Phenylobacterium montanum: one gene and its partner. The protein of the gene in region 1 interacts with the protein of each later gene in a pairwise test. Links are inferred from orthologs where the notes say so. Each region holds a gene or a part of one and is shown on either strand. Other genes may lie near its edges. The genes, in order: cysE and cysK.

Region 1 (14,587 bases):
GCCGCCGAGGCCGAGCGGCGCAGGGCCAGGAAGTCGAGCACCGGCTGATTGCGGGCCGGCGCGGGCAGGGCGGCGCCAAATTCGGGTTCGGGCGGCAGGGAGGAGGGCAAGGCGATCTCTTCTGACAGGGCGGGCTTCAGGTATAAGCCGCCCGTCGCCACGGCAAGGAGGGCAGGGTCCGGCATGACGCAAAAACCCGACTGGACGGCGCCTGCGGGCGAGCCCTGGGTCAGCCGCAGCGAGCAGGTGGTCTATGAGAACCCCTGGATCACGGTGCGCGAGCACCAGGCGACCGCGCCGACCGGGCGGCCGGCGCTCTATGGCGTAGTCAGCTTCAAGAACCTGGCCCTGGCGGTCCTGCCGCTGCACGAGGACGGGACCGTGACTCTGGTCGGCCAGCATCGCTTTCCGTTGCGCGACTATGTCTGGGAGATCCCCGAGGGCGGCGGGCCGATGGGCGAGGACCCGCTGGCCGGGGCGCAGCGGGAGCTGAGGGAGGAGACCGGCCTGGTGGCCGCCGAGTGGCGCCAGGTGCTGCGCTTCCAGCTCTCCAACTCGATCACCGACGAGCGGGGCCTTGGCTTTGTCGCCACCGGCCTGACCGAGGGCGAGGCCGCGCCGGACGAGACCGAGGTCCTGCAGGTCGCCCGGGTTCCGTTCCGCGAGGCGCTGGGCCTCGCGGTGCGCGGCGAGATCACCGACGCCCTGACAGTGGCGATGCTGCTGAGGGCTTACCATATGGCGCAGGAGGGCGAGCTGTCGGCGGCCCTTTCGAATGCTATGTTAAGGCCCGCAGGCCATCCTTAGGGACAGACAGGTCTTTTTTAGACCAAAGGAATTAGGGGCGAAACGCATGTCGCAGTCACGGCTCGAGGTCGTCACCCCGCAATCGCCGCCCCCGGTGTGGGCCGCGCTGCGCAACGAGGCGGCCCATGCGGCCCAGACCGAACCCAACCTGGCCTCGCTAATCAATGCGGTGGTCCTGAAGCACGACCGGCTGTCGGCGGCCCTGTCCTACCAGCTGGCGCGCAAGCTGTCGGACCAGGAGCTGCGGGCCATGAGCGCCCGCGAGATCGCCGAAGAGGCCTATGCCGCCGATCCGACCATCGTCGACAAGGCCGAGGCGGACCTCAAAGCCGTGTTCGAGCGCGACCCAGCCTGCAAGGGCTATGTGCAGCCATTCCTGTTCTTCAAGGGTTTCCTGGCCCTGCAGACCCACCGCATCGCCCACTGGCTGTGGAGCGAGGGCCGCGACACCATGGCCTTCTACCTGCAGAGCCGCATCTCCGAGATTTTCCAGGTCGACATCCATCCGGCCGCCCGGATCGGCTCGGGCGTGTTCATCGACCACGGCACCGGCATCGTCATCGGCGAGACCGCGGTGGTGGGTGACGACGTCTCCATGCTGCACGGGGTGACCCTGGGCGGCACGGGCGCCGAGCGTGGCGACCGCCATCCCAAGATCGGCAAGGGCGTGCTCCTGGGCGCCGGGGCCAAGGTGCTGGGCAACATCCAGATCGGCGACTACGCCAAGATCGCCTCGGGCTCGGTGGTGCTGAAGCCGGTGCCGTCGGGCTGCACCGCCGCTGGGGTGCCGGCGCGGCTGACCAACTGCCCGACCTGCGAAGCGCCGGCCCGGACCATGGACCACACCCTGGCCGACGAGATCTTCGACTATTCGATCTGAACGGCCCACAGCCGGCGCGTCGATAGGGCTTGCGCCTAGCGTCTAGGCGTCTAGGTTCGCGCGACTCTAACTTCGCCGGGCAGGAGCCGCCGTGAACGACAACGACCTGAAGCGCGTCGAAGCGCATCTGAAGCGCACGTTCGGCAACCCGCACGTGGCCGTCAAAGCCCGTCCCAAGCAGAAAGACTCGGCCGAGGTCGAGCTGAAGGGCGAGTTCATCGGCGTGATCTACGAGGACGAGGACGAACCGGGCTCGTTCCTGTTCGAAATGGCCATCCTGGCGGAAGACCTGGAATAGTCCCCGGCCGCGTCATCGCCGTCACCGGCTCGCCCGGCTCGGGCAAGAGCACGGCGGCGCGGCTGCTGGCTGACAATTCGCCGGGCGAGCGGTCGGCGCACCTGCATTCCGACGACTTCTACGACTACCTGCGCAAGGGGCGGCTGGCCCCGTGGCTGACCGAGGCCCATGCGCAGAACGCCACCGTGATCGAGGCCCTGGCCGCCGCGAGCTTCACCTATGCCCGCGGCGGCTACGAGGTGATCTTCGACGGCATACTCGGCCCCTGGTTCCTGGCCCCGTTCCGCGCACGGGCGGCGGAGGGGGTCGCTTTTCACTATGTCGTGCTGCGCACCGGACGCGAAGAGGCCCTGGCCCGGGTGATGGCGCGGGACGGGGCCGACAATATCGACGCCGCGGCCATCGCCGGCCTGTGGGATCAGTTCGCCGATCTGGGCGAGTTCGAGAAGCATGCGGTGTCGACCGACGGGCTGACGCCGGAGGCAACGGCGGCCCTAGTCCGTCAGGGCCTGGAGGCCGGCCGGTTTCGCCTGGAATAGGGCGCTCCGGTCAATCGCCCTGATCGTCGAGGGTGGCCTTGAAGCCGAGGCTGTTGGCCCTCTGCTGCAGGCCGGCCAGGCAGGCCCGCGCCTTGCCATTGATCGCGCCGAAGTCGGGCGCCGGCCCGGCGTTGGGCGCGGTGGTGGCGTTGGCCGTCATGGCCAGCTTCTCCAGCCCGTGGGTCTTGGCGTCGTAGGCGGACCAGCAGTCAGCCACGGCGGCGTCCAGGGGCTTCTGGAATTGCTGACCGACCTCCTGGCCGAAACGGAAGTTCACCAGGGTGTTGGCGGTCTTGTAGCACTCGCTCTCGGCGTTCAGCGATCCGTCGTAGCTGATCGCGCCGCTGGCCGCGAGGGCGCGGTCCGCCGCCTTGTCGCAGGCCTGCATGGCCCGGATCGCGGTGTCGGCCTGGCTGACGAAGGCCTGGGTCTGGGCTGGGGTCGGCGGGCCGGAAGGCGGAGGCGCGCAGTCCGCCAGAGCCAGGAGGCCCATCAGGCTGAAAAGCGGGAGACAATGGCGGATCAGGCCGGTCGGCAGCGTAGGCTTCATCGGTCGAGGTGCGCCATGCTGTGGGGACGCTCGATTGATTAACAAGCCTGAACAGAAGCGCAATAGCGCCTCTGCCGAAACGCCCGAGGGTCGGCGCCCGATGATCGCCCAGTTGGTCGCCGCGGCGATCCATCAGGCCGAGATCTCGGCCACGATCGCCTCGAGCGCATCGCGCATCTGCGCCGGATCCAATCTCGCCTGCAGTCCCCTCTGGCCGCCGTTAACGTAGACTTGCGCGTGTTCCAGCGCCGCCCGGTCCAGCACGGTCGGGACCTTGCGCTTCTGGCCGAACGGGCTGACCCCGCCGATGCGATAGCCGGTCATGCGCTCGGCCTCCGCCGGGGCCATCATTTCGGCGCTCTTGCCCCCTGCCGCCGCGGCCAGCTTCTTCATCGCCACTTCGCGGTCCGAGGCCAGCACCACGCAGACCGGCCGGCCATCGACCCTGGTCATCAGGGTCTTGAGCACCCGCGAGGGCGGCTCGCCCAGGGCCTCGGCAGCCTGCAGGCCGATACGCTCGGCGGACGGGTCGTAGTCATAGGCGTGCAGGGTGAAGGTGAGCCCCGCGCGGGTCAGGGCCAGGGTCGCAGGCGTGCTCTTGGACATGCCGCGGTGCTAGCCCGCCGCTGGGTTTTTTTCAAAGGCGGATGATCCGGTCACCCGGCTCATGCGTACCGACAAGTGGCGGTGACGACCATTCCCCGACCCGCCGCCTTTGCGTGACTGGCCCGGCTGGCCCATCCCCCACCCGCCAGCCGGGCCTTTTCCCTGGCGAAAGCGCTGAGCTGGTTCGCGCGGCGAGATGAATCGAGCTTTGACGCAGATGTTTCGATGAGAGCGCCACCGCTCTTTCGGTCTTGCTTGGGCAGCGTCGCCTGCCCGCCGCAAAATTCGCCAAGTTCGATGCAACCTTTGCACTACAGACGCTGTTAACTGTCCCGGGTCATCATGACACGGGCGAAAGCTGCTAGTCATGAAGCTATATTGGCATGGAATCATCGCCATTCTTCAGACGCGGTTACGTGCTGAGAGTGGCGATTCCAGGGTCGATATCCGGGTTGGAACTTGATGCACCGACAGGACCAGGCGCCATGGGATCGGGAGGGCTCGACGCCACGTCGGCGCTCGGCCGGCCACAGGCGCGCCGTGGGCGTCGTGTTCAGCCTAGTAGGGCACGTTGTGGTGCTGATGGCGCTGATGATCGCGCCGCGCATGCCGCCTCAGACGCCCGAACCGACGCCCCTTACCGTAGCCCTGATCGACGGCCGGGCTCTGGCGCCGGCGCCGATCCCCGCGCCCGAGCCGGCCAAAGCGCCTCAGCCGACCCATGAGCGGGCCAAGCCCAAGCCGGTCAAGGCGAGCCATCGTCCCGAACCGGTCAAGCCCCTGACCCGCCACGTCACCGTCGCCCGGGCCGAGGACCCTGCCGCCGCCCGGGCCGCGCGCATCGCCGCCGAGGACGCGCCGGTCGCCACCTCCGTGCCGACCCTCAGCGCCGCCCAATTGGCCGGCGCAGCCAGCGCCGATTCCGGGGAACTGGGCGGGGGGACCTGCGACATGGCCGGCCGGCTGCAGGAGGTGTTGCGCCACGACCACCTGGTGCGCACCGCGGTCTCCAGCCTGACCGGCAAGTCGATCATGGTCTGGAACGGCGAGTGGAAATGGATGCCCGGCGACACAGGCCAGGGCCTGACAGCCGTGCGCCAGGCCCTGATCTGGGAGATCGCCTATGCGCCCGAATCCTGCCGCTCAAGGCAGATGCACGGGCTGGTGTTGTTCTCGGTGAACGAGGCAGGCGGACCGGTGCGGCTGGCCGTGGGCGACAGCGACTGGCGCTGGACCGACCTTTTGGCGCCGCGGGGCGCGGCCAGGACCTATCGGCCCTAATTCAGGCGACGCCCGCCGGCGCCGCCGGCTTCCTGTGTTTGATCATCAACTCGGTGACCATCGCCGTGCGCGCCTGGCGCGCGGCCACGAAGTCGGCGCCGCGGGTCTCGTCCAGCAGGTGTAGGGGCTGGGTTTCCTGACCTACCGGAGCGATGGCGGCGTCGACATAGGCGAACCGGGCTGGGTCCTTGACGGTCTTGCGCATGAACCGCTTCAGTCGGAACCAGGTCGCGTAGGCGCTGATCCCGGTGCTGGCCAGATGGGCCAGGTATTTGGGGTAGAAGACCAGCGGGCTTTCGATCGGCCGCCCGGGACGGCGCTGGCGGCGGTCCTTGATGCGGACCAGGCCGCCCTCCAGCTTGGCCACGCCCTCCAGCCGCACGATCTCGCGATAGGCGGTGAGCAGGCCGCAGGTGATCAGCTTCATGTTCGAGCCCAGCGCGGCCATGCGCCGTATGACCGTGCGCATGTGGTCGAAGGAATAGAAGCTGGCGTGGGCCTCGCGATAGGCGCTCTCCCAATCCTCGTCGCTCATGACGGGGTGGTGGGCGACCCGGTGGTTCAGGTCGTACTTGTTCATGTCGCCGTCCATCCAGGTCCCGGCGTCGACCATCCGCCGATGATCCTCGCTGCCCGGCAGGGGCGTCAGGTAGTTCAGATAGAGGATGTCGATCGGCAGTTCGCGCTTCAGGATCTCGATGTCGTGCAGGATCGAGGCCTTGGTGTCGTGCGGGAAGCCGATGATGTAGCCGCAGATGATGACGAGGGAGTGCTGCTTCCAGGCCAGGAACATCTCGCGATATTCCTCGACCCTGTTCTGCCGCTTCTTCACCGCCTGCAGGTTGTCGGAATTGATGTTCTCGAGGCCGACGAACAGCTGGTCCAGGCCGGCGGCCACACAGGCGTCGATGAAGCCCGGGGTGTGGTGGGCCAGGGTGTCGACCTGCATGATCAGGCGGATGTCGACCCCTTCCTCGCGCCGCATCCGCGCCAGGGTCTCCAGGAACGGCTTCCAGTTCTTGTTGCGGGCGAAGTTGTCGTCGGTGACGAAGTAGCGGCGGATGCCATGGCGGGCGTTGTCGCGGATGATCCGCTCCAGGTCCTCCACGGTGCGGAAGCGGCTCTTGCGGCCCTGGACGTTGATGATGGTGCAGAAGCTGCATTCGAACGGGCAGCCGCGGCCGAGGTCGAAGCTGGCGCAGTTGCTCATGGTCTTGGCCACGATCTCGGGCGCCAGATAGGGCGTCGGCGCGCCGGCCAAATTCGGCGTCGATTTCAAATGATTGTAGACCGCCTTCAGCGCGCCTGCCTTCGCGTCCAGCAGCACCTCGTCCAGCCGGCCTTCTTCCGCCTCGCCGGCGAAGAAGCTGATCCCGAGGCTCTGCGCCTCCTTCAGTTCGACCGGCATCTCGTCCAGCATGGAAAGGCAACCCGAGACGTGGAAGCCGCCGATGCACACTGGGACCCCCGCCGCCCGCAACGGCCTGGCGATGTCGACCGCGCGGGGGAACTGGTTGGTCTGGACGCCGACCAGGAACACCACCGCCTTGCCGCCGCTCTCACGGATTTCGCGCACGATACGGTCCGGGCGGACGATGGTGTTGATCTCGTCGATGACGATCAGGCGGGCGGGCGTATCGCCCAGCACGCCGCGGTCCAGGCTGTCCTGCGTCAGGGCCGTCACGCAGGCCAGGGAGTTGGCCGGGATGATCGAGCGCCACCACTGCACCGGATAACCGTCGTCGTCATAGCGCGTCGGCTTGATCAGGTAGATCGAAAGCGCCCCAGACCCCACCATCGACGACCCCCAGGCGGACAACCGGATTTTCGGAACGGCCGCACTCTGGACCGGCGCCCGCCTTCCCTCAAGGCGGGAAATGCCGCCTGGCGATGGGGCTGCGGGTCAGCCCTTCTTCGCTGGCGCGGCCGCCCAGGGCTGGGACAGCGGATAGAACTGCTCGCTCATCTGCGGGAAGGCCTCGGCCAGGAGGCTCGCCGGCGTCCAGCCCTCGTCCTTGTGCAGGGTCGCGATCGGGCGGGGCTGGCTGTAGAGCAGCACATCGTCGCCGCGGGCGCCGAAGATCTGACCGCTGACGCCCCGCGCCGCCTCGGCGCACAGGGCCACCGCCAGCTTGGCCGGCTGATCGGGGCGGACGGTCTCGGCCATGCGCTTGCGTCGCTCAGCCTGGGCCTCGTCCTTGATCGGCACCGACTGGGTCATCCGCGTCCAGGCCACCGGCGCGATGATGTTGGAGCGCACGTTGCGCGAGGCTCCCTCCATGGCCAGCACCCGCGACAGGCCCATGATCCCCAGCTTGGCGGCGGCGTAGTTGGTCTGGCCGACATTGCCGATCAGGCCCGATGTCGAAGTGAACAGCACGAAACTCCCGTCGTGCTGCTCGCGGAAATGTTCGATCGCCGCCCGGCAGACGTTGAACGAGCCGCGCAGGTGGACGTCGATCACCGCGTCCCAGTCGGCCGGGTCCATCTTGTGGAACATGTGGTCGCGCAGGATGCCGGCCGGATTGATCACAGCGTGCAGCCCGCCGAAGGTGTCGATCGCTTGGCGCACCATCCCCTGCGCCGCCGCGAGTGAGGTGACGCTCTCCGAGTTGGAGACCGCCTCGCCGCCGGCCGCGCGTATCTCCTGGGCCACGGTCTCGGCCGGCCCGGTCGAGCACTCGTCGCCGCCGTGAAGCCCGCCGCCCAGGTCGTTGACCACCACCTTGGCCCCCTCGCAAGCGGCGATCAGGGCGCAGTCGCGCCCGATGCCGTTGCCGCCGCCGGTGACCAGCACCACCTTGCCTGCCAGAACGCCCATCGCGTCTCTCCCTCGACGCCTTTTCGGCTGTCCGATCGTCTTGGGCGGCAGTTGACCCCGGAGCCGCCCTGCTTTCAACATATCGGCGTTCACTGAAAAAAGGAGCGCGCCGTGAGCCAAGCCCACGTGAACCCAAACGGCGCCCTGAAGGGCCGAACCGCCCTGGTCACCGGCGCCAGCCGCGGCATAGGCGCGGCGATCGCCACCCGCCTGGCTATGGAAGGCGCCCGCATCGCCGTCTCGGCCCGCACGGCGGAGGAGGGCGAGAGCCGCCTGCCGGGAACCCTGGCCGAGACCGTCGGTCACATCCGCGACATCGGCGGCGAGGCCGTGGCGATCAAGGCCGACCTCGCCCAGTCGGCCGAGCGCGAGCGGCTGGTTCAGGAAGCGGTCGCCGCCCTGGGGCCGATCGACATCCTGATCAACAACGCCGCCATCACATATTTCATGCCGGTCGAGGATTTCACCGACAAGCGTTTCGCCCTGATGCTGGAGGTGCAGGTGCATGCGCCCTTCCATCTGTCGCAATTGGTGCTGCCGGCCATGCGCGAGCGGCGTCGGGGCTGGATCGTCAACATCTCCTCGCCCGCCGGAATCCATCCCAAGCAACCTTACGGCCCGTTCCGCGGCGGCACGGTCTACGGCATGTGCAAGGCGGCGCTGGAGCGGTTCACCACCGGCCTGGCGTCGGAGGTCCACAGTGAGGGCATCGCCGTCAACGTTGTCTCGCCGGGCTTGGTGGATACGCCCGGCGTGGCGGTGCACGGCCTGATCAACGAGCACACCAAGGACCGGGTGCAGCCGATCAAGGTGATCGCCGAGGCGGTCTATCAACTGTCCAAGGCCGACCCGAAGACCATGACCGGCCGCGTGCTCTATGCCGAGCCGTTCCTGGAGGAGCTCGGCCTGGCGGCGGTCGAACTCGCCTGACGCTTGCCGGCGACTGGCCACGCTCATAGAGAAGCACCATGCACGACCACGACGGCCACAATCATCATCACCATCATGATCACGACCGCGGCCAGGAGCCGCCGTCGGACTGGGCCCTGCGCGTGAAGGCGCTGGAGTCGCTGATGGTCGAGAAGGGGCTGGTCGACCCGGCCGCCCTGGACGCTATCATCGAGACCTACCAGCACAAGGTCGGCCCGCGCAACGGCGCCCGGGTGGTGGCCAAGGCCTGGAGCGATCCGGCCTATCGCGAACGGCTGCTCGACGACGCCACAGCGGCCATCGCCGAGCTGGGCTATGGCGGGCGCCAGGGCGAGCACATGGTGGCGGTCGAGAACACGGCCACGGTGCACAACATGGTCGTCTGCACCCTTTGCTCCTGTTACCCCTGGGCCGTGCTGGGCCTGCCGCCGGTCTGGTACAAGTCCTCGCCCTACCGCTCGCGGGCGGTGATCGATCCCCGCGGCGTGCTGGCCGAGTTCGGCCTGAGCCTGCCCGAGGAGACCGAGATCCGAGTCTGGGATTCTACCGCCGAGATCCGCTACCTCGTCATTCCCGAGCGCCCGGTCGGAAGCGAGGGTTTGGATGAGGACGCCCTGGCCGAACTGGTCAGCCGCGATTCCATGATCGGCGTGGCCCTGGCCAGGTCCCCCGCATGAACGGCGTCCACGACATGGGTGGCATGCATGGCCTCGGCCCCATTGCGCCCGAGGTCGACGAGCCCCTGTTCCATGAACCCTGGGAAGCGCGGGCCCTGGCCCTGACCCTGGCGGCCGGCGCCTGGGGACGGTGGAATATCGACCGCTCGCGGCATCAGCGCGAGCGGATACCTGGGCCCACCTATCTCGCCCTCGGCTATTACGAGAAATGGATCACCGCCCTGATCGAGCTGATGGTGCAGGAGGATCTGGTTACCCGCGAGGAGCTCAAGCGAGGGTCGCCGGCGGCCGGCGCCGCCAGGCTGGATCCGCCGCTGACCGCCGAGCGCGTGCCCGGCGTCCTCGCCCGTGGCGGGCCGACCGAGCGGGAGAGCGGCAGGGCGCCGCGGTTTACGCCCGGCGACCGGGTGCGGGCGCGCAACATCAACCCGACCGGCCACACCCGCTTGCCGCGCTACGCCCGCGGCCATCTGGGCGAGGTCTCGCGCCGCCACGGGGCGCACGTCTTTCCCGACGCCAACGCCCATGGCCACGGCGAACAGCCCCAGCCCCTCTATCAGGTGCGGTTCGACGCGGGCGAATTGTGGGGCGCGGACGCGGCCTTCAAGGGTTCGGTCTATCTCGACCTCTGGGAGGACTATCTTGAGCCGGCCTGACGCCGTCGCCCTGAAGGCGCTTCGTCTGCCGTCCGACGCCGAGGGGCCGGTGTTCGCCGAGCCCTGGCAGGCTCAGGCCTTCGCCCTGGTCGTAGGGCTTTACGAAGCCGGCGCCTTCACCTGGGCGGAGTGGGCCGAGGCCCTGTCCCAGGAGCTGGCCGAGGCAGAGGCGCGGGGGCAGCCCGACGATGGGACCGGGTACTACCAGCACTGGCTGGCGGCGCTGGAGCGGCTGGCCACGGCCCGTGGCCTCGCGCCCGCCGCCGCCCTTGCCCAGCGCAAGGCCGACTGGGCCGAGGCCTACCGCCGCACGCCGCACGGCCGTCCGGTCGAGCTCGGCTGATCCACAGGCGATCATACCCAGCTAAAGCGCCGCTTTGGGCGATAGCCAAGCCAGTCAGCGGGCCCGCCTTAGAGGTTGTTAACTGGGCCTGGGTATTAATCGGGCGACTGAAACCCCGCAGGGTTGTCGCGGCCGCGGCGAGCCGATCGGGACAAGAAGAGGCGCCCCGGCCGCTCATGCGCTTGGCCCTACGCAGGCTGGTCTCCCGATTCCGGCGCGCCGAACGCGGCGCGACGGCAGTCGAGTTCGCCATGCTGGTCACCCCGCTGGTAGGCATCATCCTGGCCTCGCTGCAGACGGCGATCATCTTCGCCTATGACGAGGCCCTGCAGTCGGTGACGCTGAAGGCGGCGCGACAGCTGATGACCGGAACGGCCCAGACCTCGGGCCTGACCCAGGCCCAGTTCACCAACGCCGTCTGCGGTTACGCCTCGCCGGTCTTCACCTGCAGCAACATCATGGTCGACGTGGAGTCGGGATCGACCTTCTCGGCGATCGCCACCGCGCCGCTCAGCCTGACCTACAACGCCTCCGGCGTGGCCACCAACACCTGGAAATATTCGCCGGGCAACGCCGGCGACATCGTCATCGTGCGGGTGATGTACAACTGGCCAGTGATCGCCGCGCCCCTGATGCCGGGCCTGGCCAACCAGTCTAACGGCTCGCGCCTCTTGGTCGGCACCGCGGTGTTCAAGAACGAGCCCTACGGATGAGCCGGCGCGGCAGACTGTGGGCGGCCTTGAGGGACCGGCGCGGCGTCGCCGCCGTCGAATTCGCCCTTTTGATGCCCGTTTACCTGCTGCTCTATCTCGGCGGGTTCGAGGTGTCTCAGGCGGTCGCGATCTATCGCAAGCTGAGCGACACCACGGTCGAGCTGGCCAATATCACCGCCCAGTACACCACCATGTCGTATAACGACGTGAATAGCGTCGAGGCGGCCTCGGCCCAGATCATGGCGCCCTATTCCACCAGCGGGGTGGCCATCGTGGTGTCCGAGATCAGCACCGACGCCAGCAGCCACGCCACGGTCAGCTGGAGCGTGCCTTACAATGGGGCCACGGCCCTGACCGCCGGCGCCGCCTACACCCTGCCCAGCGGCATGGTCACCGCCAGCACCAGCTATATTCTGGTCAAGACCACCTACACCTACACCCCGTCGATCGGCTCGGCCTTCATCGGCTCGATCCCGATGACCGACCAAATCTACATGCTGCCGCGGCAGTCGACCTCGATCTCCTATACCGGCTGAGGCGAACAGGCTGATGACCACAAAGCCCAGACTTCTCGACCGCGCCGGCGGCTTCGCCCGCCGCCTGGCTACGGCCCGGCGCGGCAATGTGGCGATCATCACCGCCTTTGCGATGATCCCGCTGCTGTTCGCCCTCGGCATGGGTGTGGACTACACCATGGCCAAGCGGCGCCAGGACCAGATCAACGGCTATGCCGACGCAGCCGCCCTGGCGGGGGTGACGCCGAACATGATGGCGCAGAACTCGACGGCGGCGCAGACCGCGGCCTCGAACATGTTCTCAGCCCAGCTGTCGACCATCGGCCAGGTGACCTACAACCCCAACAACATCTCGGTCACCGCCACAGACCAAGCCTCGGGCACCAGCCTGAACCGCACCGTCACGGTCAGCTATTCGGCCAATTCGACCAATATCTTCAGCGGCGTCCTCGGCATGAACTCGATCCCCATCCAGGGCTCGTCGACCGCCACCTCCAGCCTGTCGCCACAGATCGACTTCTACCTGCTGCTCGACACATCTCCCTCGATGGAGATCGCGTCCTCCACGACCGGCATCAGCACCATGGTGTCCTACACGTCTTCGCAGGGCGGATGCGCTTTCGGCTGCCACGAGGTCAACCCGGCGGGCGACAATCTTGGCAACCCGTCGAACGTCACCTGCACCAATGGGACCAAGAGCTTCCCGAGCGGCGGCGAGGATAACTATTCGCTGGCCCGTTGCCTGGGCGTGAGTCTGCGCATCGACCTGGTCAACCAGGCGGTCCAGAGCCTGATGAGCACGGCGGCGACCACGGCCAGCCAGAACCACACCACCTATCGCGCGGCGATCTATACGATCGACTACAGCTTCAACACCTTGCAGGCCCTGACCAGCAACCTGACCACGGCCCAGACCTCGGCCGCGAACCTCAGCGCGCTGCAGGTCTACAATCAGAGCTGCGTGACCAAGACCACCTGCAACAACGACGAGGACTCCTATCTGGAGACCGGTCTGTCCAGCGCCAATTCCGTCATGCCCAACCCCGGGTCCGGCACCAGCAACAAGGGCGACACCCCGCAGGAAGTGCTGTTCATCGTCAGCGACGGCGTCGACGACTATGGGTCGGGCAGCAGCCGGATCATGGCTCCGATGGGCACCAAGTCGACCTGGTGCAGCTCGATCAAGAACCGAGGCATCCGGATCGCCTTCCTTTATCTGACCTACAATCCACTGCCGACCAACAGCTTCTACAACAGCAATATCAAGCCGTTCCAACCCAGTATCGCCACCGACGCCCAGAACTGCGCATCGGCTGGCCTCTATTTCGAGGTCGATACCGGGGGCGATATCACTGGAGCCCTGACCCAGTTGTTCGAAAAGGCCGTGGCCACCGCCCACCTCAGCCAGTGAGGCGGGGGTCAGCCGGCGTCAGACGAGGACCGCCTGGGCGTCGTCGAGCTTCAGGGTCTCGCGCAGCTCGCGCTTGAGGAACTTGCCGTTTGCGTTGCGCGGGATCGGGTCCTTGAGGAACCAGACGTAGCGCGGGATCTTGTGCTTGGAGATGTGCGCTTCGCAGTGCTCGCGCAGCGCCTCGACGTGCAGTTCCTGCCCCGGCCGCAGGACGATGGCGGCGGCCACCTCCTCGCCCAGGCGCGTGTCCGGCACGCCGAACACGCAGCACTCGGCCACCGCCGGGTGGTGGTGCACGCAGGCCTCGACTTCGGCGCAATAGACGTTCTCGCCGCCGCGCAGCACCATGTCCTTTTTGCGGTCGACGATGTAGATGAAGCCGTCCTCGTCGATCCGGGCCACGTCGCCCGTATGCAGCCAGCCGTCGGTGATCGACTGGGCGGTGGCGTCCGGGCGATTGATGTAGCCCTTGATCACCGGGGCGCCGCGCACCCACAGCTCGCCGACCTGGCCCTGCGGCAGTTCCTGGCCGTCGTCGCCGACGATGCGGGTCTCGAAGTTCGGCATGGCCGGGCCGCAGCTGGCCGGCTTGCCGACGAAGAGGTCGCCCGAGACCGAAGTGATGATGCCGCAGGTCTCGGTCATGCCGTAGCCGGTGTTGGGCCGGGCGGTGGCCACTTGCTCGTCGATCTTGGCCACCAGGTCCGGCTGCAGCGCCGCGCCGCCGCCGCCGAGCGAGAGCAGGGTGGAGGTGTCGGTCTTGGCGAAGTCCGGGTGGGTGAGCAGTTCGCGCGACATCACCGGCACGCCGCTCATGGCGCTGACCTTCTCCTTCTCGATCAGCCTCAGGGCCTCGCCGGCGTCCCAGCGGTACATCAGGACCAGCTTGCCGCCGGCGGCGGTGACCAGATAGGCGCCGCAGTTGTTGGCGGTGACGTGGAACAGTGGCGTGGTCAGAAGGGCCACGGGGATCGGCGCCGGCGCGTTCGGGTCGATCGGAACGCCCGTGCCCAATGCCGTCGCCAGAGCCTGGGACTGTCCGGAAAACACCAGGTTGAACAGGTTGTTGATGCAGCCGCGGTGCGTCAGCTGGGCGCCCTTGGGCCGGCCAGTGGTGCCGGAGGTGTAGAAGATGCAGGCGTCGTCGTCGGGGTCGACCTTGACCTCAGGGAGGGGGCCGCCCGTGGCGACGACCTCAGCCCAGGGCGTGAGCCCGGCGGGCGCATCCTCGATCCGCACCCCGACCAGCTTGATCCCCTCGGCCATGGCCGGCCGCTCATGCACGCGCTGCAGGCGCTCACGGTCAAGGAACAGGATCTTGGGCGCCGAATCCTGCAGGGCGTATTCCATCTCGTCGGCGACCCACCAGGCGTTCATGCCCACGGCCGCCACGCCGACGCAGACGCAGGCCCAGTAGATCAAGAGCCATTCCGGGTAGTTGCGCATGGCGATCGCCACCCGGTCGCCCGGCTTGACCCCCTGGCGCAGCATCCAGTTGGCCACGGCCGCCACCTGGGCGTGGGCCTGGGCGTAGGTCAGCCGTTCATCCTGATAGACCAG
Region 2 (14,745 bases), 2.6 Mb from region 1 along the record:
CGCATGACCGACGCAGCCCCGCCAACCCCGGCCCGGGACACGCCGAAATCCCAGCGCACGCGCGCGCGGATCCTGGACTGCGCCATGAAGCTGTTCGCCGAGATCGGCTATGCGGCGGCGACCAATCCCCGCATCGCCGAAGAGGCCGGTCTGACGCGCGGGGCGATGCTGTACCATTTCCCGACCCGCGAGGCGCTGGTCGACGCGGCGGTCGGCCACATCCAGGCTGCGCGGCTGGCCCTGTTGTCCGCCGCCGCCGACCAGGGCGCGCCGGGCGGAGACGTCGCCGACCAAGCGATCGATTCCTACTGGGCGGCCCTGCAGTCCACCCCGTTCAAGGCCTTCGCCGAGCTGGAGGCCGCCGCCAGGCTGGACGCGGACGTGCGCCAGCGCATCGCCGCGGCCCAGTCCGAATTCGACCACGCCCAGGTGGGCGAACCCTTCGCCCGGATGATCTCCACCGGCGCCGGCGCCCGCTTTCAGGCCAGCCGCGACCTCGCCCGCTTCATGCTGGAGGGCCTGGCCCGGGCCGAGCTGACCTATGACCGGGATACCCGGATCGAGCACCTCTTGGCGGTGATCAAGCGCGCCACCCACATCCTGAACCGCAAGGGCCCGCCCCAGGACCTCTGGCCGGAATAGGGGGCGGCGCGCTAGGCTCGCCTCAACAAGAACGAGGGAGCCCCAAGATGGCCGGATCCATAGACCCGCTGCGCGAACAGTTCGACGCGTTCAAGGCCCTGCCGCGCGACCAGCCGATCCACATGCTGAACCTGATCCGGCTGAACAAGCTGGCTCAGTACCCGGAGGGCCATCCCAACCACGGCAAGGGCATGAGCGGCCTGGACGCCTACCGCGAATACGGCCGCACCAGCGCCGAGGTGTTCAGCCGCGTCGGCGGCCATCAGGTCTGGGTCGGCAAGCCAGAGACGGTCGTCACCGGTCCCGCCGACGAGCGCTGGGACCTCGCTTTCATCGCCGCCTATCCGAACGCGGGCGCCTTCCTGGCCATGGTCACCGACCCGGGCTATCGCGAGCACGTCAAGCACCGTCAGGCGGCGGTCGAGGACTCACGGCTGATCCGCATGGCGCCGCGCGAGGCGGGCGAAGGGTTCGGGGAGTAGTTTTTCTCCTCCCTTGCGAAGCGAAGCGTAGCGGGGAGGGGAAGAATGATCACCCCACCGCGTCGAGCCGGCTGATCACCCGGCGTTCGTCCCAGTGGCCGCCGGTGTTGCGGCGGAACCAGGGTGGGCGGTCGGCAAGGACGTCGGTTTCCAGCCACAGGCGCTTCAGGTGCCGCACCCGGCCGCTGGGGCGGTCGTCGAGATAGGCCGTGCGCCCGTGCAGCACGTGGTAGTTGTTGACGAACTGCATGTCGCCGGGCTCGAAGGCCATCATCACCGAATACCGTCCGCTCTCGGCCGCCTCGTCGATCCAGGCCAGGCCCTCGCGGGCGGCGTCGGTCAGGCGCGGGGCGTCCGCGTGCTTCTGCGAGGCCAGGATGTAGGCGGTGATCACCCGTACGAACAGCCGCCCGCCCCATTCGGTGAACACCGGAACCGTGTACCAGGCCTTGCCGCCGGCCTTCTGCTCGCCGCGGAAATCGTAAGGCTGGGGCTTGTAGAGCTCGGCCGCCAGGTCGGGGCGCTGGAGCACCAGGGCGTTGTGGATGGCCACCGAATTGGCGACCGCGGAAAGCCCGCCTGAGACCCCATTCCGAAGGCACATCAAGCCGATCAGGTCCGAACCGTCGCAGTGGTAGCCGAGCTTGATCCCGCCCAGCTCGTTGCCGCGCACGGTGGGGTCGTCCCAGCTCTTGCCCTGGTCGGTGACGTCGCCCAAGAGGTGTCCATGGTGGTTCTGCGCCCAGGGCTTGCCCAGGTGCATCCCGATGCCCCAGTAGATCAGGCACATGGCGTCGTTGTCGTAGCGGCCGCGGTCCACGCCCCTCAGGCGCACGAAGCCGCGGCCGTTCATCAGATCGTGCTCGATCCGCTTCAGCCGCGGCGCCAGGGTCGGCAGGGGGAAGTCCTCGGCGCCGATGTCCAAAAGGTCGCTGGTCACGTCCTGGGCGTGGCGGACGGCGTCGTCGATCTCCTGCAACTCGGCCGGGGTGAAATGCTCGGTCCAGGCGTCCTCGCCGCCGACGGTCTCGGCGGTCCATTCGCATTGGGGCTCGAGGATGCGGGGCGCGTCGGTCATGGCCGCCTCCCCTATTCCGCCGCCATAGCCGCCGGCGCGGCCTGAGCCCCTCGGAGCAGCCTGCCCGGCAGGGCGCCGGTGGGCTCGCCGCCCCGATAGGTGACCTCGCCGGCGACGATCGTCGCCACATAGCCCTCGGCCCGCTGGATCAGCCGCCGGCCGCCCGCCGGCAGGTCGTAGGCCACCTCGGGCGAGCGCAGGGACAGCCGCCCGTAGTCGATGACGTTCAGGTCGGCGCGCAGGCCGGGCGCGATGCGGCCGCGGTCCATCAGGCCGACGATCGCCGCCGTATCCGCCGTCTGCATCCGCACGGCCTGCTCCAGCGGCAGCTTGGCGCCCCGGGTGCGATCCCGAGTCCAATGGGTGAGCAGCGAGGTCGGGAAGCTGCCGTCGCAGATCATGCCCACATGCGCCCCGCCGTCCGACAGGCCCGGCACCGTATGGGCGTGGGTCAGCATGGCGTAGGCCGGGTCCAGGCTGTCCTCGGCATAGTTGAGGAACGGCACATAGATCATCGCCCGCCCGCCATGGCTGAGCACGTGGTCCAGGGCGACCGCTTCGGGCGAGACACCCCGCGCCCGGGCCTGGGCGCCGATGGTCTGCTCGCTGGTCGGCTCGTAGTCGGGCCGGTCGGGGTCCATCAGATGCATGCGGTCCCAATTTCCGATCAGGTTGCGGATCGGCCGGTCAGGGTCTTCGGACAGCAGCTGGGCGCGAACTTCGGGGTCGGACAGGCGCGCGATCCGCTCGGCCAGCGGCGCCTTGGCCAGGGCCTGATAGGTCGGATGGAAGCTGAAGGGGTTGAGGGTCAGCTCGAAGCCGAGCAAGACGCCCACCGCCCGCGGCGCCACCTGAGCCTTCATCGGCAGGCCGGCCGCCACCGCTTCGTCCAGCCAGGCCAGCATGGCCTTGTAGCTCTGGGGCGCCAGCGGGCTTTGCAGCAGGCTGAAGGACAGGGGTCGGCCCGACGCCTGCACGATCCGCCGCAGCATGGCGAACTCGGCTTCAGGGTCGCTGAAATCGGAGACCACCTGCAGGACCCCCTTGCCGGCGGCCTTGAGGCCGAGGGCGATACCGGTCAGCTCGTCCTCGCCGGCGGTCAGGGTCGGGGTCGGCTGGCCGTCGCTGGTGCGGTGGTTCAGCGTGCGCGAGGTGGAAAAGCCCAGGGCGCCGGCCTCGGCCGCACGCCGGGCGATGGCGGCCATGGCGGCGATGTCGGCCTCGGTGGCCGGCTCGCGGTCGGCGCCGCGCTGGCCCATCACATGCACGCGCAAAGCCGCGTGCGGCAGCTGCGAGCCGATGTCGACGTCGAACTTGCGCGCCGACAGGGCGTCCAGATAGTCAGGATAGCTCTGCCAGTTCCAGGGCAGGCCCTGGCTGAGCACCGGGAAGGGAATGTCCTCGACCCCCTCCATCAGCCGCACCAGCCGGTCGTGGTCCTCGGGCTTGCAGGGGGCGAAGCCGACCCCGCAATTGCCCATCACCACCGTGGTCACCCCATGCCAGGACGAGGGCTGCATGTGGGTGTCCCAGGTCGCCTGGCCGTCATAGTGGGTGTGCACGTCGACGAAGCCGGGGGTGACGATCAGGCCCTTGGCGTCAATCTCCTCGCGCCCCTTGCCCTTGACCTGGCCGACGGCGGCGATGCGGCCGTCCTTGACCGCGACATCGGCGGCGCGCCCGGGCTCGCCCGAGCCGTCGAACACCTCTCCGCCCCGGATGACGAGGTCCCAGGCCTGGTCCATGACGCGTTTCCCTGATCGTTGATTACCAATATCAGGCGCGCGGTTTCCGCGGGCGTCAAGCGGCGGCTTCGAACCTGATCGGCCTTGCGCCTTCCCAGAGGATCGCGCGGCCGAGGGCGGCCAGCCGGTCCAGCCCTTCGATGATCGTGCCGAAGTGATTGCCGGCCAGCTGCCCTGCCTTGCTGGCGAAGCGGGTCGGGCCGTAGGCGATCAGGATCTCGGTCTCGCTGATCCCGCCCGGATAGAGCACCACCTGGCCCGGCGCCGGATAGCTGGTGGCGTTCTCAGGCCCCAGCCCCAGGTCGCGCTCGCCCATCGGGATCCAGCACGCCTCGCCGCTCCAGCGCACATGGATGATGCGGTCCTGGAATGGCAGCAGGCTCTGGAAGCGCGCGCAGGTCAGCGGCGCGGCCTGATGCTCGAAGCGGGCCGGGAAGCGCTCGTCGCCGATGGTGATGATCAGATTGCTCACAAGGCCAATCTCGCTGGAGTTCCGCCGGCTGTCACCCTGCCAGCGTTATCATGCTGCGCCGCACTAGCGCTTTCCGTAACGGTCCCCTAGGGTGCCGGCCGAAATTCAAACTACTGTTTGACGTGAAGGGAAACCTGCGCATGCGCGATGTCGTCGTCGTCTCCTACGCCCGCACCGGCATGGCCAAGTCCATCCGCGGCGGATTCAACAACACCCACGGCGCGACCATGGCCGGCCACGCCATCCAGCACGCCATCGCCCGCGCCGGCATCGACGCCGCCGAGGTCGAGGACGTGGTGCTGGGCGCGGCCCAGCCGGAGGGCGCCACCGGCCACAACGTCGCCCGCAACGCCGCCATCTGGGCCGGCTGCCCGGTGACCACTTCGGGCACCACCATCAACCGCTTCTGCTCCTCAGGCCTGCAGGCCATCGCCACCGCCTCGCACTACATCAAGAACGAAGGCGCCACGGTGGCCATCGGCGGCGGGGTCGAGTCGATCTCGCTGGTGCAGATGGGCGGGCACATGAACACCTATCGCTTCACCGAAGAGAAGCTGATGCAGATCCGCCCGGACCTGTGGATGGCGATGATCGAGACCGCCGACATCGTCGCCGAGCGCTACAAGGTCAGCCGCGAGGCCCAGGACGAATACGCCCTGGAATCCCAGCGCCGCATGGCCGCCAGCCAGCAGGCCGGCCTGTACAAGGACGAGATCGTTCCCCTGGCGACCAAGATGAAGAAGGTCGACAAGGCCACCGGCCAGGAGAGCATCGTCGACTATGTGGTCGACCGCGACGAGTGCAACCGCCCCGACACCACCCTGGAAGGCCTGCAGAGCCTTAACCCGGTGCGTGGCCCCGGCAACTATGTGACCGCCGGCAACGCCTCGCAGCTCTCGGACGGCGCCGCCGCCGTGGTGCTGATGGAGGCCAAGGAGGCCGAGAAGCGCGGCCTGAAGCCGCTCGGCCTGTTCAAGGGCTTCGCCGTCGCCGGCTGCGCGCCCGACGAGATGGGCATCGGCCCGGTGTTCGCCGTGCCGCGCCTTCTGGAGCGCCACGGCCTGAAGGTCGACGACATCGACCTGTGGGAGCTGAACGAAGCCTTCGCCTCGCAATGCCTCTACAGCCGCGACAAGCTGGGCATCGATCCGGCCAAGTACAACGTCAACGGCGGCTCGATCTCGATCGGCCACCCCTATGGCATGACCGGCGCCCGCTGCACCGGCCACGTGCTGATGGAAGGCCGGCGCCGCGGCGCCAAGCACGCCGTGGTGACCATGTGCATCGGCGGCGGCATGGGTGCTGCCGGCCTGTTCGAAGTCCTCTGATATCGTCAAACTGCTGACCTTACGGCCGGAATCGCCATCGCGGTTCCGGCCGTTCTGCATTTCAGCCACAGGTTATCCACCGCCCAGGCGCCCCCTGCGCGGAATCGCGCAGGCGACGGCCAAGCTTTCTTGTGCACTATCAGCTTGGCCGTGATCATAGCGCCCCGGGGAGAGGCGCGGACTTCGCGGCCCCGGTGAATCGGCGCGCGGCGCCAGGCTTTTTAGTGCTCTTGGTGGCGGATGAACGACGAACCCCTGAAGGGGCGCGACTTGGACGTTGATTGCGATACTCCGGACCCGCGCCTGAGCAGCGCCGATCCGGCCGGCGGCTTGGCCGACGGTCCGGAAGCCCCCTATGCCGAGGCGCTCGCCCTGGCTCACCAGCGGCTGGCCGCCCTCGAGGCCGCCCTCGCCGACGAGCGGCGTGAGCGCCGCCGCGCCGAGGAGGCCCTGTGGCAGGCCCAGCGGCACCAGGCGGTCGGGCGCCTGGCCAGCGGCGTCGCGCACCACTTCAGCAACCTTTTGACCGCTATCGTCGGCAATCTGGAGCTGGTGCGCCGCGAGCACACCGCCGATGCGTCCCTGACCCGCAAACTGGACCGCGCCAGCGAGGCGGCCCGCCGCGCGGTCAAGCTGACCCGCCAGTTGCTGACCTTCTCCGGCCGCCAACTGGTGCGGGCCGAGCTGTTCGACCCGAGCAAGGGCCTCGTCGAATTGATCGCCCTCCTCAGCGGCTCGCTGCGCGGCGAGATCGAGGTCGTCACCGAGGTCCCCGCCGGCCTCTGGAGCGTGCGGGTCGACGCGGGGGAGCTGGAGTTGGCCCTGCTGAACCTCGCCATCAACGCCGGCGACGCCATGGGCGGCGCGGGCCGCCTGAAGATCGCCGCCCGCAACCAGACCCTGCGCGACGACCGCCTTGAGCTCGACGGCGACTATCTGGTGATCGAGGTCGCCGACAGCGGCCCAGGCATCCCGCCCGACATCCTGCCCCGGGTGTTCGACCCGTTCTTCACCACCAAGGCCGCCGGCGTCGGCAGCGGGCTGGGCCTCAGCCAGGTGCTCGGCTTCGCCCACCAGTCCAAGGGCGCGGTGGACGTGGCCGAGACCCCGGGCGGCGGGGCGACCTTCCGCATCTATCTGCCGGCAGCGCGCGCCATCGCCGCCGATCCGCCCCCCGCCCGCACCCAGGCCGAGGTGGTGCTGGTGGCCGAGGACGACGCCGACCTGGCCGAGATCACCGCCTCCATGCTGGAGAGCCTCGGCTTCGGGGTTCGCGTCGCCTATCGCGCGCCGGCCGTGCTGGACATGATCGGCCAGGGCGAGCGCATCGATCTGGTGCTGTGCGGCGCGGCCCTCGGCGGCGGCACGGGCGGGCTGGAGCTGGCGCGGGAGGTGCGCGCCGCCCATCCTGGACTGCCGGTGCTCCTGACCTGCGATAACCGCGCGGTCTCGGAGGCCGCCGAGCAGGAGGGCCTGCCCGCGCTGCCCCGGCCCTACCGCGCCGGCGACCTCTATCGCCGCATGACCGCGCTGATGAGCGGAGGGGCTTGATAGCCCGGCTGCAACCGGCCGGCCGGCGCGGCCGCGCCTGCCGGCGCTTGCACAATTTCTAATGATGCCAGGCGCGCCCAACCTTGCTTAGAGTGCGGCAAATCTGTCCGCACTCAACCGCGAGCGAGCGCCATGACCGCCAGCCAAGAGCTTCCCAACTACCGCGCCGAGCGCTTCAAGCGCGCCGGGCGCGGCAAGATCTATGACAGCATCATCGACACCATCGGCGACACCCCGCTGATCCGCCTGCCCCGGCTTTCAGCAGAACTGAAGCCCAAGGGCGAGGTGCTGGCCAAGCTCGAGTTCTTCAATCCCCTGTCCAGCGTCAAGGACCGCATCGGCGCCTCGATGATCGAGGCCATGGAGGCCGCGGGGCAGCTGCAGCCGGGCTCGACCATCATCGAGCCCACCAGCGGCAATACCGGCATCGCGCTCGCCTTCGTCGCGGCGGCCAAGGGCTATCCGCTGATCCTGGTCATGCCCGAGAGCATGTCGCTGGAACGGCGCAAGATGCTGACCCTCCTGGGCGCGCGGCTGGAGCTGACCCCGGCCGAGAAGGGCATGCGCGGCGCGGTCGGCCGGGCCCAGGAGCTCCTGGCCGAGATTCCCGGCTCGGTCATGCCGCAGCAGTTCGAGAACCGCGCCAACCCCATGGTGCACAGGGTCTCGACCGCCGAGGAGATCTGGAACGACACGAACGGCAAGGTCGACGCCATCATCTCCGGCGTCGGCACCGGCGGCACCATCAGCGGCGTCGGCCAGGTGCTGAAGGCGCGCAAGCCCGAGCTGAAGATGATCGCCCTGGAGCCGGAGACCTCGGCCGTGCTCTCCGGCGGCCAGCCCGGCCCGCACAAGATCCAGGGCATCGGCGCCGGCTTCGTGCCCGGCAATGTCGACCGCGGGGTGATCGACGAGGTGATGACCGTCTCCAACGACGAAAGCTTCGAGATGGCCCGCCGCGCGGCCCGCACCGAGGGCCTGCCGGTCGGCATCTCGTCCGGGGCGGCGCTGTCGGCCGCCTTCCGCCTCGCGTCGCAGGACGCCTGGGCCGGCAAGACCATCGTCGCCATCATCCCCAGCTTCGCCGAGCGCTACCTGTCGACCGCCCTGTTCGACGGGCTGTGAACACCGACGTGTTCTCGCCGGCCAAGCGGTCGGCGGTGATGGCCAAGGTCAAGGGACGCGACACCCGGCCGGAGCTGATCGTGCGCAGGCTGCTCTGGCGGCTGGGCGCCCGCTATCGCCTGCATCGCAAGGATCTGCCGGGCTCGCCGGACATCGTACTGCCGGGCCGGCGGCTGGTCGTTTTCGTGCACGGCTGCTTCTGGCACGGCCACGACTGCGCCCGCGGCGCGCGGGTGCCGAAAGCCAACCGCGACTACTGGCTCGCCAAGGTCGCGCGCAACAGGGCGCGGGATGTGCAGACGCGCAAGAAGCTCGAAGCCGCTGGCTGGCGGGTCGAGGTGGTATGGGAGTGCGAACTGAAGGCTGCAGCCGCTCTGGAAGCGCGGCTGCGAAGCCTGCTTACTCCGCCGCGTCCTGCTTCTTGATCCCCATGGCCTCCAGGATTTCGGGCCGGATGTTCTCGGTGCCCTTTTCCTGGATGTGCTGGGCGACGCGCATGCCGACCGCCATCCGCGCATGGCCGATGAAGGTCTCGCGGTTGTCGCGGGCCCAGTTCAACGAGACCTCGCGGTTGTCGTTGAGGTTCTGGAACCTGGGGAACACGAACCGCGCCATCAGCTCGTAAGAGCGCTTCTTGCGGTCCCAGTCGGCCCAGTTGTGGTCCATGAACATGAAGCAGCCGAAGCCGCCGGACTGGGCCTTCAGCCGCTCGATCTGGGCCGCGGCGTCGTCGGGCGTGCCGATCACCGCCATGCCAGAGGCGATCAGCTGGTCGATCATGTCGCCCTCGCCGTCGGCCACCAGCGGCAGGGCCGCGACCTCGCGGAAGTAGTAGACCCACTGTTCCAGGCCATGAGCGCAGTCGGCGCGGGCCTGCTCGCGGGTCTCGGCGATGTGCATGGGACCGACCAGGCGCCAGCCGGAGCGGTCCATCACATTGCCATGCTCCTTGGCCTTCTCCTCGGCGATCGCCCAGTTGGAGGACAGGGCGTTGAATCCGCCGGCCGAGGTGGCGCCGATCGAGAGCATGGAAAGGCCATGCCGCCCGGCCGCGGTGGCGCCCGTGGGCGAGACCTGGCTGGCCACGGCGATCTCGACGGAGGGCCGAGACCAGGGCGTCATCTGTAGCCGCGCTTCGCTGAGCTCGTACCAGTCGGTCTTGTTGGTCACCGTCTCGCCGCGCAGCAGCTTGACGATATCGGCCAGGGCCTCGTCCATGCGGTCGCGCTGGGCGGCCACGGGGATGCCCATCATGAAGGCGTCGGAGGGCAGGCTGCCCGGGCCGCAGCCCAGCATCACCCGCCCACGGGTGATGTGATCCAGCTGGTTGATGCGGTCGGCCAGCATCAGGGGGTGGTGATAGGGCAGAGACGAGACGCCGGTGCCGAGGCGGATGGTCCTGGTGCGCTCGGCCGCGGTGGCGATGAACAGCTCCGGGCTGGCGATCAGCTCGTAGCCCGCCGAATGGTGCTCGCCGATCCAGGCCTCGTCATAGCCCAGCTGGTCCATGAAGGTGACCAGGTCCAGGTCCCGCTGAAGGGCCAGGGTCGGGTTCTCCGACAACGGATGGAACGGCGCGATGAACGAGCCGAAACGCAACTTGGGCCCCAGCATATAGGACGCTCCCTCTTATAGGTTATCGTTGATACCCTAGAGGGCGCGCGGCAGCGGCGCAATCTCAGGCGCGCCCACTCCAGGGATATTCCACCTGCAGGGCGACGAAGCCGGCGGTGGGGCGGCCATAGCGGCGGGCGATGGCGGCCAGGGCCGTATCCAGGCTGGCCGCCGGGCGCTCGTCCGACAGGGGCGGCAGCATCAGGTCCAGGCGCCCGCCGTCGCCGGTGCGGTCGACGATCAGCTCCAGCCCGTAGGCCAGGCGCACCGTCCCGCTCTTGCCGACCGTGACACAGCGGCTGCGATAGGTGCGCGACCAGGCGTCGGCGGTGAAGGCCAGGGCCAGCTCGTCCTGGCCCGGCGCAACGGGCAGGCCTACCGTCTCGTGGCCCCAGAAGGCGCCGATATTGCCGAGGGCCAGGCCGACATCGCCCTTGGTCAGGCGGAAGGCGGCGCTGTCGTGCCGCTCGTCCGTTCCCGGCGCGCCCAGGCTGGCCGCCAGGCTCTGCGCCCGCTCCGGCCCGGCGATCGCCTCGACCAGGGCCAGCGACATGGGCAGGGAGGCGGTGACGCCGGTGGTGGTGACCACGCCCCGGTCGGCGACATAGCGGCGGTCCCGCTGCCAGGTCGCGCTGGGGTGGGCCTTGCGCAAGCCCTCGATCTCGGCCCAGTGGCTGGTGAAGCGGCGATGGTCGATCAGGCCCGCCGCGGCCACGGTCGCCCCGCCCGCGCAGACCCCGATCACCGTGGCGCCGCCTGCAGCCTGCTTGCGCAGCCAGGGCAGCAGGGCGGGCGTGTCGCGGCGATGCTGGGCCGGCACGATCACATAGTCAGGGCCGTCCGGATGGGCGGCGTCGAAGGCGGCGAGCGTTGCGGTCGGCTGGATGCGCAGGGCCGGCATCAGCTGGATCGGCGCCGCCTCGGGCGCCAGCACGGCCACATCCGCCAGGCCCGAGCGCGACAGGACGTTGAACGGGATCATAAGGTCGGTGGTCTCGGCCCCGACATTGTCGGCGACGATCGCCACCAGGGGCCGGGCGCGCTTGGGCGGGCGCATCAGGGCGATGGTGCGGGCGTGCTCGTCCGGGCTGATCGCCGCCGTGCCGGCCGCCGGCCCCGCCACGGCGATCGCCACAGCTCCGCCCACGCCCGCCATGATAAATCCGCGCCGATCCATGGCCCTCGCCTCCTGCTGCTTGACCGGGGCCGAAGCTAGGCGAGGTGCGGTTTGGCGGAAATGTCAGATAAACCTCGAAATCCGCCAATGCGCTGGAGGCGGTCTCAGCCCCCTGCGCCGCGCAGCCGCCCGGCCACCGGATGCGAGGAGGACAGGCCGCCGTCGACCACGATCGCCTGGCCGTTGACGTAGGACGCGTCGTCCGAGGCCAGGAACAGGGCCGCGCCGGCGATCTCCTCCGGCACGCCGTAGCGCTGCAGGGGATTGAGCTGGCCGATCCGGTCTTCGGTGCCGCGCTCGCGGGCGCGGTCGAAGATCGGCTTGGTCATGCCGGTCTCGATCAGGCCGGGGCAGATGGCGTTGACGCGCACGCCGGTGCCGGTCAGCTGCTGGGCGGTGGTCTGCACCAGGTTGATCACCCCCGCCTTGCTGGCGCTGTAGGGGATGCCGCCGGCGCCCGAGCGCAATCCGGCCACCGAGGCGGTGCAGATGATCGAGCCCTTGCCCTTGGGGATCATGGCCTGGGCCGCGTGCTTGATGGCCAGGAACGGGCCGATCAGGTTGATGCGGAGGAGGTCGGTCCAGTGCTCGGCGGTCAGCTCGAACAGGGGGGTGTAGCCGCCGCTGACCCCGGCGTTGGCGTAGCAGATGTCCAGCCCACCATAGTCCGCCACCGCCCTGGCCACCGCGCCCTGCACGTCGCCCTCCAGCCCGGCATCGCCGGTCAGGCCGACCGCCGTCCCGCCGGCGGCGCGGATCGCCTCCACCGTCTCGTGCACCGCCTCGACCCGGTCGAAGCAGACCACCTTGGCCCCTTCCGCGGCGTAGATCCTCGAGGTCGCCCGGCCGATGCCGCTGCCGGCGCCGGTCACCAGCGCCACCCGATCCTGCAATCGTCCCATGAAACCTCTCCCTGTTCGCGGCCGGCGCGGGTCTGCGCCCGTCAGGGAGGATTTAAACGCTTGTTTTAATCTTGGCGAGAGGTCATCGCGACGCCCGCGACGCCACCCCGGCTATGGCGTCGGCGATCCGGTCGTAAAGGGCGGCGGGCAGGTCGTGGCCCATGCCGGGGATCTCGACCAGTTCGGCGCCCCTGATGTTGGCGGCGGTGTCGCGGCCGCCTTCGATCGGGACCAGGGGATCGTCGGTCCCGTGGAGAACCAGGGTCGGCGCGGTGATGGTCGCAAGCTTCGCCCGCCGGTCGCCGGTGGCGGTGACCGCCGCCATCTGCCGGCCGAAACCGGTGGGATTGTAGCTGCGCCGGACCGCCGCCAGGGCGCTGGCGCGCAGGTCCGCTTCCGGGGTCGGATAGGCGGGGCTGCCGATCACCCGCGAGGAGCGCACGGAATGGGCCAGAAACGCCTCCTCGTCCTCGAACGGCGAGGGTGGGCGGTTGTTCAGCGTGTCCATCGCCTCCTGCCTGGCCGGCGGCAGGGCGTGATTGCCGGTCGTGGACATGATCGAGGTCAGGGACAGGGTGCGGCCCGGATAGTCCGCGGCGACCAACTGTGCGATCATGCCGCCCATGGAAACCCCGACGATGTGGGCGGCGCTGATATCCAGCGCGTCCAGCACCCCGGCGGCGTCGGCGGCCATGTCCTCCAGCCTGTAGGGCACGTTCGGCTTTTCGCCCCGCCGCAGCGAGGCCACCACGTCGGCGATCGCCGGCACGCCAGCTTCGTTGAACGCGGTCGAGAGGCCCACGTCGCGATTGTCGAAGCTGATCACGAAGAAGCCGCGGTCGACCAGGGCCTGCAGGAACGCTGGGGTCCAGCGGATCATCTGCATGCCGAGGCCGCAGATCAGCAGCAGCGGCGGGTCGGTCTCGGACCCGTGCGTGTCGTATTCGATGATGATCCCGTTCGCACGCGTCTGCGCCATGGTCTGCCCCTCCCCATTTCTGCTTTGAACCCTATGACGCGATTGAATGCGGATCGCCCCGACATTTCAACCGCTCACCCCGGCGAATGCCGGGGCCCAGATCCTAAGGCGCTGGCGCCGATCCAGCGGGTCATGCGGGAACATGCTCAGGCCGGAGCTTTATGATCTGGTTCCCGGCATTCGCCGGGATGAGCGGAGTTGAGAGCTGCGCGCCTCGCGCTCTACTCATCAATGGGCGCCGCCTTGCGCGCGCCAAGCTTGAAGGCGAACCCTGCCGCCAGGGCCGCGGCGGCCATCAGGCCGAGCGTAGTCTTGGGCTTCATCTGGGCGGTGGCGTAGAGGCTGGTCTCGCGCACCCCGGGCTGGAAGGATCGCTCGCGCAGGTCGCGGCCGGCGTGGTGCAGGTTGTCGATCCGCGCCGGGTCCGGCGCCTTGGCGATGCGCGCGTTCAGCCGCGCGCCGATGGCCAGCAACGGGTCGGTTAGGGCCGGCGCGACCTGGCTGGCCAGGGCCAGGAGCCGTCCGCCGGAGCCCACGGTCAGCTCCCGCGTCCTGTGCTCGGCGGCGTAGAGGATCGCCTGGGCCACCAGGGGCGTCGCATAGATCCCTGCCGGATGGGCGATCGGCGCGCCGGTCAGGTTGCGAGCGTTGTCCTTGCCCGGCGTGTCGGCGCCCGAGGGCTTGATCAGGGTCACCGAGACCGGGGCATGGGCGGCCATCAGCTCGGTGCGCAGGGCGTCGGTGAAGCCCTTGACCGCATGCTTGGAGGCGAAGAAGGCGGCCTGCAGCGGCAGGGCCACGTCGCCGGCCCCGACATTGATCAGGGCGCCGCCGCCGGCCTGGTTCTGGAACTGGTCGATCGCCGCCAGCGAGCCATAGACCACACCCCAATAGTTGGTGTCGAACAGCCGCCGCTGGTCGTCCAGCGAGGTCTGCTCGGCGGGGCCGACGATGGTCACCCCGGCGTTGTTGACCCAGGTGTCGAAGCCGCCGAAGCGGCTGACCGCCACCGCCGCGATGGCGCGCACGTCGGCTTCACGCCCGACATCGGCGGCGACGAAGGCCACCTCGGCGCCCTTGGACGACAGGTCCTCGGCCACCGCCTTCAGCGCATCCTCGTTGCGCGCCGCCAGGACCAGGGCCGCGCCCCGCGCCGCCGCCGCCCGGGCGGTCGAGAGGCCGATGCCGGAAGTAGCGCCGGTGATGACGATCACCTGCTTGGCCAAGGGCTTGAGCCGCAGGTGGCTGGGGTGACGCCGCATCATCGCACTACTCCGGGGCCAGGGCTTTACGCCCTCACTAAATCAGCACTCGCCCTGCGGTAACCAAGGATGGATCAATTTCCAAGGCGAAACGGCGCGGCCCCGGCGCTCGGCGCGCCCAGCCACGTGCAGCGATAACTATCATGGTCAGTCAGCGGTTCACCAAGCCGGGTCACAATCGCGGCCATCTTCACGCGGAGTATGGCGATGACCCGCTTGTCCGTCTCGTACCCTCAGGCGCCCGAACGGCGCGATCCCCTGGCCGTCCGGGCCTTCCGCCTGGTCTGGTCGCTCACCTGCTGGACAGCGGTGGCGACGATCGCCGTCACCCTGTTGGCGGCGCTGGAGCGGTAGCAGCTTCCGCTTTCAGTGACAGATCGGCAGGGCG

The links.
Region 2: the proteins of cysE (region 1) and cysK interact in binary tests that used the Escherichia coli proteins (3 or more experiments, as listed by UniProt). The link is inferred for Phenylobacterium montanum from one-to-one orthologs.

What each region holds. Positions count from the first base shown.
Region 1 is NZ_CP073078.1:2,142,481-2,157,067, reverse strand. The notes cover bases 1-2,770. They hold cysE (serine O-acetyltransferase), read left to right. Parts: upstream 1-853; coding sequence 854-1,687; downstream 1,688-2,770. Other genes in these bases: KCG34_RS09630 (hypothetical protein), read right to left, coding at 2,535-2,770; KCG34_RS09635 (AAA family ATPase), read left to right, coding at 1,982-2,524; KCG34_RS09640 (DUF3126 family protein), read left to right, coding at 1,779-1,985; KCG34_RS09650 (NUDIX domain-containing protein), read left to right, coding at 184-807; KCG34_RS09655 (nitroreductase family protein), read right to left, coding at 1-110. Also shown: more of KCG34_RS09630, read right to left, coding at 2,771-3,074; ybaK (Cys-tRNA(Pro) deacylase), read right to left, coding at 3,207-3,680; KCG34_RS09620 (hypothetical protein), read left to right, coding at 4,143-4,961; KCG34_RS09615 (B12-binding domain-containing radical SAM protein), read right to left, coding at 4,963-6,759; KCG34_RS09610 (SDR family NAD(P)-dependent oxidoreductase), read right to left, coding at 6,865-7,782; KCG34_RS09605 (SDR family NAD(P)-dependent oxidoreductase), read left to right, coding at 7,894-8,712; nthA (nitrile hydratase subunit alpha), read left to right, coding at 8,751-9,389; nthB (nitrile hydratase subunit beta), read left to right, coding at 9,386-10,045; KCG34_RS09590 (nitrile hydratase accessory protein), read left to right, coding at 10,032-10,388; KCG34_RS09585 (TadE/TadG family type IV pilus assembly protein), read left to right, coding at 10,565-11,101; KCG34_RS09580 (TadE/TadG family type IV pilus assembly protein), read left to right, coding at 11,098-11,637; KCG34_RS09575 (pilus assembly protein TadG-related protein), read left to right, coding at 11,651-13,027; KCG34_RS09570 (class I adenylate-forming enzyme family protein), read right to left, coding at 13,046-14,587.
Region 2 is NZ_CP073078.1:4,727,386-4,742,130, reverse strand. What follows is about bases 6,499-9,426. They hold cysK (cysteine synthase A), read left to right. Parts: upstream 6,499-7,430; coding sequence 7,431-8,423; downstream 8,424-9,426. Other genes in these bases: KCG34_RS21615 (LLM class flavin-dependent oxidoreductase), read right to left, coding at 8,823-9,426; KCG34_RS21620 (very short patch repair endonuclease), read left to right, coding at 8,462-8,848; KCG34_RS21630 (ATP-binding protein), read left to right, coding at 6,499-7,298. Outside these bases: KCG34_RS21660 (TetR/AcrR family transcriptional regulator), read left to right, coding at 4-642; KCG34_RS21655 (DUF1330 domain-containing protein), read left to right, coding at 690-1,124; KCG34_RS21650 (TauD/TfdA family dioxygenase), read right to left, coding at 1,174-2,202; KCG34_RS21645 (N-acyl-D-amino-acid deacylase family protein), read right to left, coding at 2,214-3,947; KCG34_RS21640 (DUF3830 family protein), read right to left, coding at 4,003-4,419; KCG34_RS21635 (acetyl-CoA C-acyltransferase), read left to right, coding at 4,560-5,747; more of KCG34_RS21630, read left to right, coding at 5,988-6,498; more of KCG34_RS21615, read right to left, coding at 9,427-10,037; KCG34_RS21610 (DJ-1/PfpI family protein), read right to left, coding at 10,102-11,214; KCG34_RS21605 (SDR family NAD(P)-dependent oxidoreductase), read right to left, coding at 11,319-12,116; KCG34_RS21600 (alpha/beta fold hydrolase), read right to left, coding at 12,199-13,095; KCG34_RS21595 (SDR family oxidoreductase), read right to left, coding at 13,317-14,360; KCG34_RS21590 (hypothetical protein), read left to right, coding at 14,565-14,711; KCG34_RS21585 (hypothetical protein), read right to left, coding at 14,724-14,745.